3 regions of the Candidatus Kaistella beijingensis genome follow, and region 3 is predicted to be linked to each of the others. Evidence: riboswitches for the same ligand, from Rfam matches in the RefSeq annotation. Region 3 holds a riboswitch; each other region holds the start of a gene.
The links. A riboswitch is a leader RNA that binds a small molecule or an ion and turns the genes downstream of it on or off. The one in region 3 is predicted to bind S-adenosylmethionine.

Region 1 (6,165 bases), 730 kb from region 3:
TCGAAATCGGTAAAAACAAATACCTGAAAACCGAAAGCGAAATCAATCCCAACCAAAAATTCATCAACAACCAAATTCTCAATAAAATTGAGGAAAATGAGGAGAGACTTTCCTTCACCTCAAAACATCAGGAATTGAAATGGGACCAACACGATGACTTATTGGTAAAGACTTTTCAGCGAATGACCGCCGGAAAACGTTATCAGGATTTCATGAAGGAAGATGGGTATTCTTTTGAAGAAGACCAAAAATTTATCGGCAAACTTTTCTTGAGATATATTGCCGAAAACGAGGATTTCCACGAACATTTGGAAGAAAAGGAAATGAGTTGGGCAGATGATTTTCACATCTCGAACTCCATGATTCAGAAGACGATCGGCTATTTTAAGGAAGATGAACCAAGTCACACTTTAATTAGGATGATTAAAGATGATGAAGACCGCGAATTTGCAGCAAAACTTCTGAGACAGACCCTCAATCATTGGGAAGAAAGCGAAAAGAAACTCGAAGACAAACTTGAAAATTGGGACATGGACCGAATTTCTTTGATGGATAAAATCATCCTCATCGCAGCAATTTCTGAAATTGACTATTTCCCATTAACTCCGGGAAGAGTGATCATCAATGAATACATCGAGATTTCAAAGGTTTTTTCTACCGACCGTTCCAACATTTTCATCAACGGAATTTTAGACAAATACACGAAAGAAATAAACAGAAATTAAAATGAAAAATTTAATTAAAGTATTACCACTTATTGCAGTACTAAGTTTAACGAGCTGCAAAAAAGACCAAAAAGCTGACCAATTAATTGTTGAGGAACAACAAGCGGTTGAAGCTCCTGTTGTGCAAACGCAAGATGAATTAGTAAAAGAAGCACAATCTAAACCATTGACAACTCTGGCTTTATCGGAAGCAAACTTCGATTTTGGAAAATTGAAAAAAGGAGACCACGTTGAACATATTTACGAAGTAACCAACACGGGAACAAATCCTTTAATTATTTCCCAGGTAAAACCGGGATGTGGTTGTACGGTTCCTGATTATACAAAAGATCCGATTCTTCCGGGACAAAAAGGAAAAATCACCTTGAAATTTGACTCTACCAATTTTGATGGCTTGGTGAACAAACAGGCAGAAGTTTATGCAAACGTGGAAAAAGCTCCGATTGTGTTGACTTTTTCTGCCGATATTCAACCAAACTAGTAATTTTAAACCGAATTTTTTTCCCTTCCGTAAAGGGAGAAAAATTCTCTGATAATAAATAAAATAAGTTAAAAATGATTACAATATTTTTACAGGCAGCTCCTGCAGGAGATTCCATGTTGCCGACAATGTTAATGATGGGTGCAATGTTCGTGGGATTTTATTTCCTGATGATCCGTCCACAAATGAAGAAAGCGAAGCAGGAAAAAAACTTCCAGGAATCACTTAAAGTTGGAGCAAGAGTGGTGACCACTTCGGGAATGCACGGAAGAATCGCACAAATCCAAGACGATGGAGTAGTGATTGAAACCCTTTCCGGAAAATTGAAATTTGAAAAGGCGGCAATTTCTCGAGAATTCACGCAGCAAAGATTCCCTGATTCCGCGGATGACAAGAAATAATTTCCTTTAAAATACTTTTAAAAAGCAATCGGTTTCGGTTGCTTTTTTTTGTTTCATTTTTTTAATTTATCACATTCTCGGCTGGATCAGTTTTGCGACCGTTGCGGTCCATCCACATTGATGCGATGCACCGATTCCCATTCCTGTATCGCCGTTGAAATATTCGTAAAACATGATGTAGTTTTTAAAAAATTCATCATGGTTCAACAGTTCATTTCCCCCATTAAAAGGCATGTTTCCATCTTTGTCCTTCATGAAAATCGAACGTAATCGGTAACTCAAATCATCTGCAACAAATTCGAGATTTCTTATTTCGCCACTTCCTGTCGGATAATCTATTTGCAGACTTTCACCATAATAATAATGGAAACGTTGCAGACTTTCAACAATAAGGAAATTAATCGGGAACCAAATCGGTCCGCGCCAATTGCTGTTTCCGCCAAACATTCGGCTGTCACTTTCGGCAGGGGTGTATTTTACGGTAAAATCTTGCCCGTCAACAGAAAATTTGAAAGGTTTGTCTTCGTAAACTTTAGACATAGAGCGAATTCCATAATCGGAAAGAAATTCATTCGGATCACTCATTCTCTTTAAAATCCTTGTAAGACGAGTTTTTCTTAGAACGCTCATCAAATGTTTTCCGCCTTTTCCTTCCACTTCCCAATGCGAAACAAGATTGGCGAGTTCAGGTTTATTTTTCAGAATCCATTCCATTCTAGCGGTGAAATTCGGAAGTTTTTCCAACATCTCGTGTTCCACAATTTCCACAGCAAACATGGGGATTAAACCAACGATACTTCTTAACTTTAAGGAAATAGAATCACCATTGTTTAACTGTAGCAAATCATAAAAAAAACCGTCTTCCTCGTTCCATAAACCGTTTTTAGTTTCCCCAATATTTTCCATGGCTTCTGCAATATACAGATAATGCTCGAAAAATTTAATCGCCATATCTTCGTAAACAGGATTGTAAAGCGCCAATTCCATCGAAATCCGCATCATGTTTAAAGCAAACATTGCCATCCAACTGGTTCCATCGGCTTGTTCCAAATGGTCGCCGTTTTTGAACTGCATATTTCGGTCAAAAGCACCTATGTTATCCAATCCTAAAAATCCGCCACCGAAAACGTTGTTGCCGTTTTTATCTTTTCTATTTACCCACCAAGTAAAATTGAGTAATAGTTTTTGAAAAACGCTTTCTAAAAAAGGAATATCAGGTTTTCCGTTAATTTTTTCATCAATTTTAAAAACTCGGAAAGTTGACCATGCATGAACAGGCGGATTCACGTCGCTGAAATCCCATTCATACGCAGGAAGTTGTCCGTTCGGATGGATATACCACTCTTTTGTCAACAATTTCAATTGATGTTTTGCAAATTCCGAATCAATCAGTGCAAAAGGAACACAATGAAAAGCTAAATCCCAAGTTGCAAACCACGGATATTCCCATTTGTCGGGCATAGAAATAATGTCCTTGTTCTGCATGTGTTCCCACTCGGAATTTCGAACGTAATGGTCGAAATTTCGTGGAGCGACAAATTTTGGGTCGCCTTTCAACCATTTTGAAACATTATAGTGGTAGAATTGCTTATTCCATAAAAGTCCTGCAAATGCCTGTCTTTGAATGTTTTTTTCTTCATCATCTTGGATTTCGCATTGAATTTCTGAATAGAATTCGTCGGATTCTTTTTGTCTTAAACTGAAGATTTCGTCGAAGTCAAAAAACGCATCTTGCATTTCGTGTGGACTTAACCTAAAATCAAAAATTTGACTTTCACCCGCCTCTATTTCCGCATCAATATAAAAACTTGCTTTTGTTCCGAATTTTTCAGGATTAATGGCGTCTTCATCATCTTTAACCAAGAAATTATTGATGCCGTCTTTATAATATTCTGCATCTGTTTCAATATTCGGAATCACTTGAGGATTCGTTTCATTATTGCAGAATAGGGCGGTAGTATTTTGATTTCTTGCGTACAATTTTTTCATGGGAATGGAATCATGTTCAATATCAATAATTCCGTTCACCGAAGATTTTAGTTTTGGAATGTACGTTCCATAACCCCATCTCCAATTATTTCTAAACCAAAGCGTTGGAAGAATCACCAAAGACGCTTTTTTACTACTTCTGTTGAATGCAGTTACCCGAATTAGAAAATCATCGTGGTTGATTTTTGCGTATTCGATGAAGATGTCAAAGTAATTATTGTTGTTAAAAATTCCCGTATCTACAATCTCAAATTCGGGTTCTGATTTGCTTCTTTCAGTATTTTTCTGAATAATTTCATCATAAGGAAACGCTTCAATCGGATATTTGTAAACCATCTTCATATAAGAATGCGACGGCGTATTATCAAGATAATAAAAGATTTCCTTCACATCTTCACCATGATTTCCCTGATAATTGCTCAATCCGAAAAATCGTTCCTTAATCATTTTGTCCTTCTTATTCCAAAATGAAAAGGCAAAACAAAGTCGCTGTTTACTGTCGCAAATTCCTGCAATTCCGTCCTCACTCCATCGATATGCTCTGCTCATTGCCTCGTCATAAGTGGTGTAACCCCATGCATTTCCGTTGTGGCTGTAGTCTTCTCGCACCGTTCCCCATTGTCTGTTGCTCACATAAGGACCCCATTTTTTCCAATTTTCATCGTGCAGTCTTTCCTTTTCCGACATCATATTTTTTGATTTTCTCATACGAAAGTATGAAATATTATTTTTTTCAAAATATTGGGAAATTCGAAATTTGTTCTATATTTGCAGTCAGATTTGTTCATTTACATATTGAAAATGTTATCAAGAAAGGTGGAGAGACTAGACTCTGTGAAACCTTGGCAACCCTTCGGAAACGAAGAAGGTGCTACATTCTATTCGCTTTGGCGAAGAAGATAACAGGAACTATTTTTACCACTTTTAGGTAGCATTTTCAATTTTTATTTTTAAAGGAAATTGAAAACTTCGCTACAACATATCACCCTTTATAATTTTGAACTGATTTCAGGCAAAACGCTTGACATTCACTTGTCGTATCAAGTTTTCGGACAGGATTTATTTTCTGCGCCGATTGTTTTGGTGAATCACGCTTTAACAGGAAACTCCAATGTTTCAGGCGAAAATGGATGGTGGAAAACCTTGCTTGGCGAAAACAAAACCATTGATACCAACAAATTCACAGTCATCTGTTTCAATATTCCGGGAAATGGTTTTGATGGAAATTTGCTTGAAAACTATGAGGATTTCAAGTCTAAAGATATTGCGAAAATTTTCTTGGAAGGGTTAAAGTTATTAAAAATTGAAAAACTTCATACCATTATCGGCGGTTCTTTAGGAGGCGCAATTGGTTGGGAAATGTTGGCAGTTCAAAGTGATTTGACGGAAAACTTCATTCCAATTGCTTGCGATTACAAGACTTCGGATTGGCTTCATTCCCAATGTTTAGTTCAAAAATTTTTGCTGACTCAAAAGGAAGAACCAGTTCAAAAAGCCCGAATTCATGCGATGCTTTGTTACAGAACACCCGAATCGTTAAATCTTCGTTTCAAGAATGAAATTGATGAAGAAAGAGAAATTTTAAAATCACACGATTGGCTCAATTTTCATGGGAAATCTTTAAACGAAAGATTTAGTTTAAGTGCTTATCATTTGATGAATCATTTGTTGATAAACATTGATGCACCTCAAGAAGAACTAAAAAATATTAATGCAAACATCCATTTAGTTGCAGTTGATTCTGATTTGTTTTTCCCCGCTTTTGAAATAAAAAAGTGCCATGAAAATTTAATAAAAAACAAATCAAATGCTTTCTACCATGAAATCTATTCCATTCATGGGCACGATGCTTTTTTAATGGAATATGAACAATTAAATGAAATTTTAGGTAAAATAATAACGTAAAAATGAAAAATAGAAACGAAATAAAATTATTGAAAAACAAAGCCATCATCAAATTCGAAGGCAAGGATTTTCTTGGCGAAGTGGGAATTGACGGCAGAATTTTCAAGGCGCTCACATTTGCTAGAATCAGCGTAGGTGTCATTTCTCAGCAGGCGATTGAAAATGGATTGTCAGTTTTGGTGAATGAAACTGATGCGGAAAATGCGGTTAATTGTCTGATTAACGAGTTTGAGAAGGAAAGAAAATCAGGGAAGGTAAGTCAGATTTACAGTATTAATAATGTTTCTGTTCTTGGCTTTGTGGCGAAAGATTTCAATAAGATTTTATCTGAACTCGCCAGAAACAATGTTTTTCCATTAATTCTGAATCAAGTTGCAAGCGAAAACCGAGTAAATATCGTGGTGACTTCTTCACAGGATGAAAAAGCAAGAAACATCATCGAAGCAGAAATATTTGCAAAACCCAAAACGGTCCATTTGGCGATTATCGGACACGGAAATGTTGGAAAAACTTTGATAGAGCAGGTTTTGGAAAGTTCGGAAGAAATCAGAAACCGCAAAAAATTAGATTTAAAAATTGTCGCTGTCGCCAATTCCAAAAAAATTGCGTTGAACAAAGCGGGTTTTACCAAAAATTGGAATGACGAAGTTCTCACCGCAGAAAG
Region 2 (6,165 bases), 400 kb from region 3:
CAAAATAAGTGTTGAGAAAAATAAAAATCTGCGTTCCGTAATCGTCTTGCATTGAATCATTTCCACAAAGTTCACTGAAGTGTGTCCGGAGAAAAACCCGCATCAATTCATCTCGGTTTCGTGCATAATCTTCAGATTTATGATTGTTAAAAGTGTTCAGATTATGAAGTAACTGATGAAAATCCGATTTGATCAACTGCTTTTTATTTTCCATCAATTGTGAAATTTTGAAACAGTCGAAAAGAAGTCTTTCAGCATTTTCTTTTTGTTGATCTTCGTTCCATTCTTCTTGATCCAAAGATGAAGCGCAGAGCGTTAATCCTGCATAAGGTGAAATTATTTTAACTTCCACCAAATGAGAAAGTCCGATATTGACGTTCCCGATGAGATGATGCTCCTCTTTTTTCACATAAATAATGCAGTCTTTCATAGGATTTTGTTTTAAAAAATCATTACAAAAATCATCAGGAAACCGCAGAAACATAAGGAAAATAACCTTTTTTTGGCAGGTCTGCCCTCATTCTTTACCACCGTGGAAGGTTAACTCTCGGTTGGTGTTCCGTCTTGGCGGAATCTCCTGATGATTACGTTGCAAAGATAAAGTGAAAATCCTTTTTTTGAAATATTGCAAGGTTACAAAGATAGTTACATTACGAAAAAAGTTTGGATTGTGCAAGGTGTTTTTCTTGTTTGTCAATTTTTATGCGGCAATTTGCAAAACATGTTGTTGATCTGACAATTGTTCATTTGCACAGCTTTCTTCTTCATTTTCTTGATAGTCATTAATAAAGTGCTTGATAAACTCATTTAATGATACTGATGTTTGTGACATCATCGAAGACGAAACATACAAGAAAAGGTCGTTTGTAAAAGAATCTAATTCTTCTTTAGATTTTAGAACTTCATTAATTTTGATTTTGTTTTCTGGGCTCAATTTTTCAATGAATCCAGTGAAACGAAAATACAAGTTTGTTATCTCACTTATGGTAAAAATAAAATTCGGTCTTCGCTTGTAGAAACCACTTTTAGCGGGATTAAACACATTGCTTGCTGTTCTGAATTTTAGCGTATTGCTTTGTCTTTTGCTCATAAAAGTAAATTTTGTGGTTAAATTTATTTTTATCAGCAGGAAAAAAGTAATGGGATGTTACCTTATATTTTGGCGGTTGCCCTCATACTTTACCACCGTGGATTTTGGATCTCTCGGTTGGCGTTCCGTCTTTGCGGAATCTCCTGATGATTGTTCTTGTTTTCTATTGCAAAGTAAAACAGATATTGTGCAGCAGAATTGCACTACAAAAATATTATTTGAAATAATGGTTGTGCTGATCTGAAACCCTCAGTTTCAAAGCGTCCACCAATGATTGTGGCTCCAAAATTTTAATTCGCTCTCCATAGGAAAGGAGCAAAGTCTCTAATTCCTGATTGTGTTTTACATTAAGTGTAAGAATATTATCTTTTATTTTTTGTGAACCATGCATCGGTTTAGTTACAATATATGGAGCAACTTGATCGCTTAACTCGATGATTACTTTTATAGGTTTTTTGCTTAAATCATTTGTTACGCCTATTATATCTTCGAAATATTCTTCGAAATCTACGGTAGATTCACAATATGGATGTTTAGACGGTGAAAGTTTTTTAATCCTGTCCAATGCAAGGTTTTGAATGCTTTTAAATTCGTGATTTTCACCAAATACAAACCATCGGTTGTTGTATTGTTTCAGATATTGGGGTGAAAAGATGATATGGATTGGCTTTTCGCTTCTGAAACTTTTATAGGATACTTTCAGTGCATTTTTGTTAAGTATCGATTGATAAAGAGGACTTAAAAACTCGGTTCCTACAAGGAATTCATTTTCTTCGAAACTTATAATTTTTCGCTCAGAGTGCTGCAAATCAAGGCCCGAGTTTATTTTAGCCGAAATAGAATCTACCCAATCGAAACCGGGCAAATTTTTCATCCTGTTCAAGATTTGAAGTGCTTCATTCAAACTCTCCATTTCTTTAGTGGAAAGTGGCTTTTTAAGAATTGAAAAATCAGGATCTTCATATTGATAATATACTTTTTTGCCGTCGGGAACCGAAATAATTGGAGCGTCGTATCCAGCCAAACTTCTCATGAATTTAATGTCATCCAGAATTGTTCTTCTTGAAACAGTGACTTCATACCCAAAATGTTCAGAAAGTTTTTCACCGCAAATTTTGATCAAATCACTAATGAAGAATTTCCTGTATGGATTTGAAAAACAGGAATCCAGAATCTTGTATCGTAAAACCGCATTTTTATTGGTTGCCATGGATTAGGATTTTTTGCCCAAGTGTTCTGTAAAGTTAATTATTTTTGTGCAGATATACCGCACAGGAGTTTTGTAAATTTGGAAGATTATGATTTGTATATCTCCAATTTTACTAAAACACTTTCATTCCGTATATTTACAGTTTTAAGTTTTTTCAAAAATGAGTTATAATCTTGGATTTACAGCGGGGGCATTGCTTTATAGTGAGGCAAAAATTTACGTGGAGAACATTTCCGATTTCACTGATTTTCTTGATGGAACAGAAAATGTGAATCAATTGGTTATCCCCACCAATTCTGAATCTTCCAAGAAAAGAATTAAAAGCGAACTCGATAAAAGACTGAAAAATTTACAAATCCATTATCTTCACGCATTCCAATCACTTTCGGTTGTAGATCAAAAAATTATTTTGTTTTTAGCCATTTGTAAAACTTACACCATAATTGCTGAATTTGCTTTGGAAGTCGTTTATCAGAAATGGAAAACTTTCGATTATGATTTGCAGACTTATGATTTTCAATATTTTTTATCTCAAAAGTTAAGTGTTGAGGAAATTGATAAAATCTCTGAGAACACAAGATATAAACTTTCGCAGGTTGCCATAAAAATTTTTAAGGAAGTGGGAATTTATAGTAAAGAAAAAATTATTGCAGTTGAGCCATCATATGATTTAATGAGAATCATTTCCGAAAATAATGAGCAATGGTTCTTAAACTGTCTGATGTTGAACAGTCAAATTCTAAAATAATTCATGCCAAATAATATCAACGATAAAATTTTTTCGCTTCTTTCCGAAGAAGAATTTAAGGATCCCGATACAGGTTTGCTTTTCTTTCCTGTATATATCTATACCTATAATCCCGAAAAGGAATTTCAGATTAGAGAAGAAATAAAGGAACTTGACCGTAAATTACAGCGTCCATCAAATAACCTCAATTGTCTTGTGTTGAACATTTATAACGAGTTTATAGATTATTTGAAGCACAATATATTTATGGGCAGCAGTCTTTTGGAACAAATTTTTGAACTGGAAGAAATTGATGAGGAAAACGCATTAGACTTTATCGCTGAAAAAGCGCAGGAAAAAAATGATAATGATGCGGTTGAAAAAGGATTTATCAATCATATAGGCGAGAAACTCAAAGCTTATTTTGACGAGAAATCTCCCGATCGAGTGTACCTCTTACTTTACGGATTCGGATCCATTTTTCCATATCTGCGGCTTTCCGAATTTTTGAAAAAGACGGAAGAATATGTGAGAAATTATAAATTAATTGCATTTTATCCCGGCGAACTCAAGAATGATCACTATTCACTTTTCGGTATTTTTGGAGATGAAAATGTGTACAGAGCCAATCACCTAAACCAACTGATATCACAATAAATTAGAATCGAATGAAGTTACAATCTATTTACTTAAAAGAAATTGATCGCCATATTAATCCTGCAGTGGTTGTAGGTGATATGGATTCCGAACATATCAAACAGGAAATTGAAGAATATGTTTTTACAAAAGACATCATCAAAAATCTTTATAAATTTCTAAATGCAGTTGTAAACAAAACCGAAGGAAAAACCGGAATTTGGATCAGCGGTTATTACGGAAGCGGTAAATCGCACTTCATCAAATATCTTTTTTATTGTTTGAATTTAGATACTCGCGAAAAAGCTTTTGCCTGTTATAAAGATGCAATTTCAAATAATAAGGAGCTCGATGTTTTAGATGAAGTTACACTTTCCAATGTTTCAGTTATCGAAAGTAAGCTGAACAAAATGGAAGTAGAAGAAATCATTTTCAATATCGATGCGGTTTCAGAATCGCAGAAGAATAATGATACTATTACTAGGATTTTGCTCAATCAGCTCAATGCAAAAAGAGGATTCAACTCTTCCAACATCACTTTAGCACAACTTGTAGAAAAACACCTGCAAAAAATTGGAAAGTTTGAAGATTTCAAAAACAAGATAAAAGCTGATTTTGGTGTGGAATGGAGAGATGGAAACATCAGCAATTTTGTAAAATTAAAAAGGGATTTACTAATAGATACTGCTCACTTTTTCGATGCCGAAATTGATAAAGAATCATTGAAAGAATCGCTAAAGGATAAAACAGATTTCACCATCGCAGATCTCATCCACGAGCTGAAAGAATACGTAAAAGAAAAACCGGAAAATTATCGTCTTGTTTTTCTGATGGACGAAGTTTCGCAATACATCGGAACCAACACTTCACTTTTGCTGAATCTTCAGACGATTGTTGAAGAAGTAGGCAAAGCACTCGGTTCCAAAGTGTGGATTGTGTGTACTGCGCAACAGGATTTGAGCAATTTGGTTAACAATACTGAAAACAAATCTGATGGTTTTGGGAAAATTATGGGGAGATTTGAAACGATGATTTCTCTCGATGCTCAGGATGCAGCTTATATTGCACAGAAAAGGCTTCTTGAAAAAAATGCTTCCGGAAGTACAGCATTGATTGATTATTACCAAGACAATAAAGGCGGCATCCAAAATCAGTTTGTGTTTGATCACGATTTGTATAAAAATTATCACAGTCCTGAAAATTTCTATTTGGCTTATCCTTTCGTTCCTTATCAGTTCAGGTTGATTTCGGATGTGTTTCAGTCCTTTTCTACGGTAGGTTTTGTAGGTGAAGGTGTAAGAAATACTGAAAGAGCAATCCTCGGAATCACTCATTTTACTGCAAAAGAACAAATGAATCAGGATGTAGGATATTTCATTTCTTTTGATAACTTCTTCAATGATCAGCTGAGCAAAAATCTTACACACGCTGCAAATTCAATCCTCAACAGAGGTTTTAATATCGATTTTGATGATAAAGCTTTTGCAAACAGAGTAATGAAAGTACTCTTTATGATCTCAAATTTAGATGAATCACTGAAAATAAATTTTCCTGCAACGGTAGAGAATCTTGCACTTTTGTTGATCAACGATATCAAGACGGTGAAAATTGAACTACAGCAGAGAGTTCAAAAGATTTTGGATATTTTGGTGGACAAAAACATCGTTCAAATGAGCGAAGGAAAATACCGATTTTTGGATAACGACGGTATTCAGGTCGCCAATTCCATCACCGCAACCACTGTTAATAACGGAATCCTTTTAAAATATTTTTACGAACAGTTCATCAAGAGGTATCTCAATCCGCAACAGAACATCAATATTGGAAACCGAAATATAAAAATAAACCTTTCCATTGATGACAAAGAGGAAAGTACAGGCGGCGAATTCAACGTGAAATTCGTGCTTTACGACGGTACCGATCTTCATCAAAAAGCAATGAATATTCCTTCGTCTGAACTGAATGTGAATATTGCAGAATGGTTCAATCAAAATCCCGATTTCAAAAAAGATTTCCTCACTTATGCAAGGACCACCAAATATTTGGAAGACAACCGTGGAAATGCAACAGGAGAAAGAGTGAAAACCATTGAAGAATTTGGAGTTAATAACATCAAATTACTTCGCGAACTGCAAACCCGTTTTGAGAAACTTTTTGCACAAACTTCTTATACGTCACAAAATCAGGTGATTGAAGGCAACAGAATTAGCACTTCCAATCCTGCAAACCGTTTTCAGGAAATGCTGCAAAACCACGTGAAATCGGTTTATAAAAATCACGATTGGAGCAACCAATTTGCAAATACCAATGACGATTTGAAAAACGCCATTGCAAAATCTTTGGTAATGCCGGAAACCGACAATTCCCTCAACCTTGCAGAACAGGAAGTTAACAACAGAATTACCAATTCCGGAAACGCTATCAATCTTTCAGAATTGGTGAAACAGTTCGAAAAAGCACCGTATGGATGGAAGGATTTGGCGACACTGCATATAGTTTTCA
Region 3 (6,165 bases):
ATAACCAAAGCGATGCATCTTTTGGAAAATCCTAATTACGAAGGAAGTTTTTCAGAGAATTTTTCTAAAAGTCTTTGCGGGGAAGTAACAGAATGAGAACTTTTGTTTGAGGTTTTGAGGGTGGGAATATAATCCTGAAAATCTTGATTTAAAATAATTGTCGTTAAAAATATATAAACGTACATAACTCCAAGAAAACACTTTTGTTATTCACCAAAAAAGACTATTTTTGCAGTCTTCAATTAGAGAGGTGTCCGAGTGGTTGAAGGAGCCAGCCTGGAAAGTTGGTATACGGGTAACTGTATCGAGGGTTCGAATCCCTTCCTCTCTGCTATTATTGACTGTAATCCACTGTTTTTCAGTGGATTATTTATTTAAACAGGTTCGCTTACCCCACCAATTCCCATTTTTTCCCATAAGTAATCATTAACAATCTTAAAAATACTTTTAATCTCTGATAATTGTGTTTCTACATGTTAATTGTTTTGAGACAAATTCTTTAGACTCATTTCAAGCCTTTTAATAAAAATCAAAATTGAAAAATTTTATGCCTATTTCTCTAATTTTCATCAATTCTTACAAAGGTTTTTAATTCATTTACATATGTAATTCGCCCAGTTAAACCGAAAATTATATTTTCCTCATTACTTATTGGAGACTTGTTAAACCGCTTTTTAAACACTATATCAAGGGCATATAAATATAATCCTTGACGATGCACCCCGTAGATTGCTTTTTGGCTGTTATAGGCATTCACAAGCTCCAAATTCGTGTAATTTTCAAATCTTTCAATATAATTTATGATTTCGGCTTTGTCGCCTTGTCTTTGCGTGTATACGTGTTTCATGTGTTTGTTTATTTGTGCTAAAGCAGGTGTGGAATAAATGGATTTTTGAACTTCCGAATCTTTTATTTTGTTATAAAAATTTTCTTTGTTCTTTGATGTGATAATGTCTTGTGGAATTCCTATTTTTAGAAACCAATTATACTTATTGATGATAATTCTCTCAACATGATAATAGGAAAGAAATTTAGATTCTTCCGCTTCTGTTAAGAATTCGCTGCGATAACTTTTGATTATTATATCTGCATAAAGTTGATTGTGTTTCAACTTTTGGTAGGGAAACTCTGATAAGTAATGGCTGTTTTGCCTGGTTGTAAATGTAAATCTCAGAAATGCTGGAACTTCAACTTTGTCAACTTCCAATAGGTTTTTCAAATCTTCAACTTCACAAACAGTAAATTCTTTGTAATCAATCCTGCAATAATCCAAATGAGGATGATACAAAATCTTAAAAATTTTGTCAGAAGTGTTATTTAACGGTAATGTGCAAAAGAATTTTTGATAAAGTTTGGATAACATAATTTTCTTATTTTAAGTTTAATAAGCCCATCGTAAACCACCGTGGAATGTTAAATCTCGGTTGGTGAATCATTTGATTCGTCTTGATGACATCGCAAATATAATAACTTTATTTGAAATCTTTTTGTATTTCTGAAACCTTTTCAAGTCCACTTCCGGATGCAGCGGTTTTCCATTTTCAATATGCTCATAAAGTTCGCGAGAAAAATAGCATCCATTCAAAATCCCTCTTGCGCCCAAACCGTTGAAAACGTAGAAATTTTCATGCTTTGGATGTCTTCCTATAATTGGTCTTCGATCTTTTACGGTTGGCCGAAAGCCAAATTCTATTTCTTCCACTTCAAAATCGTGGGGATAGAATTCGCACAGTCCGTTAATGAGCTGCTCTTTTGCAGAATCGTCAATCTTATGGTGAAGTTGGTCACGGTCGTAAGTTCCGCCGTAATAGTAAGAATTATTTTTTAGTGGAAATAAAAAGTGCTTTTTCTTTAGTGTTAATTGAAACGGAAGTGGTCTTGAAAGTTTAACTTTCAGATGATGCCCTTTATTGGGAACAACTGGAATTTCGGAAAAATAAGGATTTTCCTTCACACCCATTCCTTCACAGAATACAATGTTTTTAAACTGAAAATCTTTGTATAAATGTTCCTGAAGTTTTGAATAATGGAACCTTTCTTGAATAAGAAGCTTATTTTCTGTCAAATATTCATTAAAGTCGCTAAAAAAATCAGCTACATTTAAACGTGCAGATTCATTGACGACACCACTTTGAAACCTGTTTTTTACGGTATCTAAATCTTTAAAATACTTATTTAGAAACAACTTTAAGTCCTGGTGTTCGGCTTTCTTTAACCAAAGTTCTTTCTCTTTTTCGTCATGAAATATGCGATGGATATTTTCTTGGATTAAATAGTTTTGACCAGTGTAGTTTTCAATTTCACTCAATGTTTTTTTTAATAGATCTATTTGCTCTTCTGCCAACCAAAAAGTAGTGAACTTCTTCAAAACGACTGGATTAATGATTCCTGCCGAAACTTGAGAAGCACTTTTTCTATCATCGGAAAAAATCACAAATGATTTATTATTCATAATAAGTTGGTGTGCAAAGAAAAACCCCGCATAACCGCCACCAACAATAATGTAATCTACATTTCTCATCGCATAATTTAATCAAAAAAAACCTGAGTAAAGGTACTCAGGTTTTCTATAATTTTCAAATGAAATTTTAGTAATTCCACATATCGTTTTCCATTTGCAGGATTTGCGCTTTCAGCCTTTCGCTTTCCTCCAACTGTGAATCTGCGTCACGAGGAATATAATCCTTTATTACCCCGTTTCCTAAACCATTATCTGTTTTGTAGATGACAGTAGAAAATCTTCTTGCATTCAATAAATCATCAAAAGTAATATCAGAGGACAAGTTTTTATTGTTGAAAGCTACAGAGTTTGCAAGAACTTCACGAGCATCTGGATAATACACCCAGAACAAATCGATTAATTCATCTTTAGCTGCCAAAGGTTGTCCATCTGGTCCGTATTGTCCCATTGTAGAAGGATCTTGCCCCATTGCTGCAATTCCCAAAAGTCTGTATTTCATTTGGCTGTCTCTTCTATCGATATACCACATTCCTTTGATTTTCAAAACCTTTACGTTTTCAGTTTTGGTTTCGTACACGTTGGTAAATTCTTTCTTTTCTTCATCTGTCAATTTTCCCGCTTCATTCAACCGATCGATTCCGGCGTCGCTCATTACTTCATTCTTGATTCTTGCCTGAATTGCGTCTGGACTTAATCTTGTAGTAAAAAGTTCATCATCATAAACTTCCTTAATTCTTCCATCGTTAATTGCATCGAAAAGAATTTGATATAAAGATTTATTTTGAGAAACTAAACCATCCTCGTTATGATAAAAAGGTTGATTAATTTTATCATTCATATCAATAATCTCCCAAACCACTGTACTTTTTAAGATATCATGATCTTCGATGAAACCATATTTAAGCGGAGTAACTTTGGTAGAAACCATCGAATCGCCCTGTTTCATCATTCCCATTTCTCTATATTTTCTAAAGGATTCTGGTGATTTCGCATTCAAAATCGACATAGAGGTAATTGGGGTGTCATCTACTGCCGCACCTTGTGCAGGAGTTTCAACCACGGGAGCTTCAACAACAGGAGCTTCAGGTTTTGGAGCTACAGCAGTTGTTTTTGCTTTTGCTTTTCTTTTCGGTTTCCTTTTGGTTTGAGCTTGTGCTGAAAAAAAGCTCAAAGCCATAATTAATAATATGAATTTTTTCATTGCAATTTTTTTATACTAATGACAGATAAAATATCAAATCAATAACGTAATTATTGTACGTTTATTATCACCGGCGGAATTTGTTTCAGAGCTTGTCCACCTAGACCTGTTGCAGTTGCGGAAATATTAAATACGGCAGCAATATCACCAGACCTTAAGTTTTTAGTTAAAGCAGCTACAGAAGCCATAGAATTTCCTGTAACCATCATTGCAGCCCTACCTGGAACTTTAAACATAAAGCTGTTAACTGTAAAGCTAACCGGGAAATCGAAATCCGGCATTGCTACAGCCACTTTTTGATTAGGTATTGAGCTTGCAGGCATTGAAACAACATTTTTACCCTGAACTTGACCTTGTGGTGGTGGAACATTTTTAACTCTGAAATCGAAAGATTGTGAAATGGTACCTCCCTTGGGATCACGACCAGAAATTGTAAGTTTTACTACATTTCCAGCTCCTGGAGAAACGATCCATTTTCCACCGCTTCCGCTAACTGAAGCTCCCGAAGCTGACAGAGAAATCCCTGCCATATCTGCACCAAGTATTGAACCTGAAACTGGATTCGGTAAACCACGGTAAAGTACGTTCATCTTGTCTGCTGTTACAATTGCTCCCTTTTGAGCTTTCAACTCTTGAGCTCCTGCGATAACTTTGTACGTGTGGTCGTACGGAAGAGATATTGATTTTCCATTAACATCTGTGAACGAAATTGTTCCACTAAATTTATGGTCTCCTAAAGCACTTGTGTTTAAATTAGTAGAACCTAAACCATTCTGAACACTCAATCCAGGCATGGATAATCCCGGAACATTGCTTGAGTAGTTCCCAATAGCAACAGTTGCAGGAGCAGCTTCACCTTGTATAATGGTTGAAGGAGCGGAGACAATAGCTTTGTATGAATCGAACTTAATATCTGCATCAACTTTTTCTTGAAGCATCGCCATTAAAGCATCAGATTGCAAATTTCTTGCTTCGGACTGTATAACTTCTAGATTAGATAGTGCAGCGATCAATGGTTGACCATAGAATTTGTATTGAAGCCAATTTTTGTTTTTGATGGTTTTTCCTTTTTCAAATTCTGTTGCTAAGTTTTTTGTAGCTCTAGGAACCAGTGTCTTACTCATTTCAGCGTTCGAACCGAAAGTAGCACTAATAAAATCCTTTAAATCTGCCATTTTTGCTTTAAGATCTGCAGAAGTTTTTGAAGGTTTGGTTTCATCTGCACCATCAAAAAACTTTTTAGATGAAGGTTCAGTATTATTCAAAGTTGCGAAGTTATCCGTAACATCTACACCTTCTGTAAAACCGGCGTCTTTTTTCAAATCTGCTTTAATTCCCTCAATAAACGAAACCAGGTCGTTTGTTTTTGCTTTTAATCCTCTATACTGTTCGAGAGGTTGCGCATAGGTATCGGGAGTATTAGCTGCTTTTGCTTCTAATGTTTTTTCAAAAATTTTATCATTTTTTTGTTCTACCAAACCTCTTGTATCGGTAAGAGTTTGATTGGTATCGTTATATGATCTGATGATTTCCTGGTCGATCTGCATTGCAAGCATCGCGATGAAGACCAGATACATCAGGTTAATCATCTTCTGACGAGGGGTCTGTTTTCCTTGTGCCATTTCTAGTAAATTTTGTTAATAATTTTAAATTTTAAATATAAATGGTTAGAAAACTATGATTTCATTGCACTAAGCATTCCGCCGTAAACTCTGTTAAGATTATTTAAGTTAGAAGTTAATCCTGATAATTCCTCGTTGAATTTTTCTGAGTGAGCTGCAGACTTCTGCATATCTTCCACATATTTTTTACTGTACTCGGTTTGTTCTTTTCCGTGTGCCAATTGTAAAGCGTAAAGAGCATTCATACTTTCCAAATGACTCGCAGCCAACATCAACTGATCGTTGTATTTGCTTGTAGCAGAAGATACATCAACTGTTTGGTTAATTTGGTCAACTGAGCTAGAGAATTTGTCAATTCCTGTTCTTAATCTTTCGAATAAATCCACATCCAATTTAGCGTCTGCAAGCATTTTGTCTAACTTATCTGATAGTGAAGTTTCTAATTCTTTTACTTCAGCTGATTGGAAACCTAAAGTAGAATGTTTAGGATTTGGTTTAGCATCTTTATCTAATAATTCTGGATATACATTTTCCCATGCATAAGATTCTTCTGTTTTTGGTGCATCAAATGCAAAAATGGTGAAGATAATTGCTTCTGTAATCAATCCAATTGCTAAAACCATATTACCAGAAATTGGACCCAAACTCCAGTGAGTCAACTTGAAAAGAGCTCCTAAGATTACGATGGCTGCTCCAATTGAGTAGATAAAATTGTACGTTGCTTCTTTAGTTTTGAACATGTTTTTGAATTTTTTTAATAGTTAAAAATTATTATTTGTTTTTGTTTGTCCTTAATTAGTTGGTTCTTTTTCTGAATTTAGCTGTACCTTCAGGAATATCTTGTACCGTTCGGAAACCAATATAACTTCTTGCAGAGTCTT

Region 1: linked by a shared signal. The riboswitch ahead of J4771_RS07645 (alpha/beta fold hydrolase) and the one ahead of J4771_RS04225 (hypothetical protein) in region 3 are both predicted to bind S-adenosylmethionine.
Region 2: linked by a shared signal. The riboswitch ahead of J4771_RS06135 (hypothetical protein) and the one ahead of J4771_RS04225 (hypothetical protein) in region 3 are both predicted to bind S-adenosylmethionine.

Annotation. Positions count from the first base shown of each region.
Region 1 is NZ_CP071953.1:1,639,196-1,645,360, reverse strand. Features, by position in the region: gene nusB (transcription antitermination factor NusB) at 1-725, shown strand, start outside; gene J4771_RS07660 (DUF1573 domain-containing protein) at 727-1,206, shown strand; gene yajC (preprotein translocase subunit YajC) at 1,281-1,607, shown strand; gene J4771_RS07650 (MGH1-like glycoside hydrolase domain-containing protein) at 1,677-4,286, opposite strand; SAM riboswitch class I at 4,398-4,502, shown strand; gene J4771_RS07645 (alpha/beta fold hydrolase) at 4,557-5,501, shown strand; gene J4771_RS07640 (ACT domain-containing protein) at 5,504-6,165, shown strand, end outside.
Region 2 is NZ_CP071953.1:1,315,180-1,321,344, reverse strand. Features, by position in the region: gene J4771_RS06140 (hypothetical protein) at 1-430, opposite strand, end outside; SAM-I-IV-variant riboswitch at 489-589, opposite strand; gene J4771_RS06135 (hypothetical protein) at 701-1,090, opposite strand; SAM-I-IV-variant riboswitch at 1,146-1,245, opposite strand; gene J4771_RS06130 (helix-turn-helix transcriptional regulator) at 1,305-2,300, opposite strand; gene J4771_RS06125 (BrxA family protein) at 2,461-3,048, shown strand; gene J4771_RS06120 (BREX protein BrxB domain-containing protein) at 3,052-3,684, shown strand; gene brxC (BREX system P-loop protein BrxC) at 3,696-6,165, shown strand, end outside.
Region 3 is NZ_CP071953.1:910,884-917,048, forward strand. Features, by position in the region: gene J4771_RS04215 (asparaginase) at 1-96, shown strand, start outside; tRNA gene J4771_RS04220 (tRNA-Ser) at 245-331, shown strand; gene J4771_RS04225 (hypothetical protein) at 560-1,363, opposite strand; SAM-I-IV-variant riboswitch at 1,354-1,458, opposite strand; gene J4771_RS04230 (NAD(P)/FAD-dependent oxidoreductase) at 1,433-2,521, opposite strand; gene porN (type IX secretion system ring subunit PorN/GldN) at 2,589-3,467, opposite strand; gene porM (type IX secretion system motor protein PorM/GldM) at 3,713-5,284, opposite strand; gene porL (type IX secretion system motor protein PorL/GldL) at 5,338-6,024, opposite strand; gene porK (T9SS ring complex lipoprotein PorK/GldK) at 6,080-6,165, opposite strand, start outside.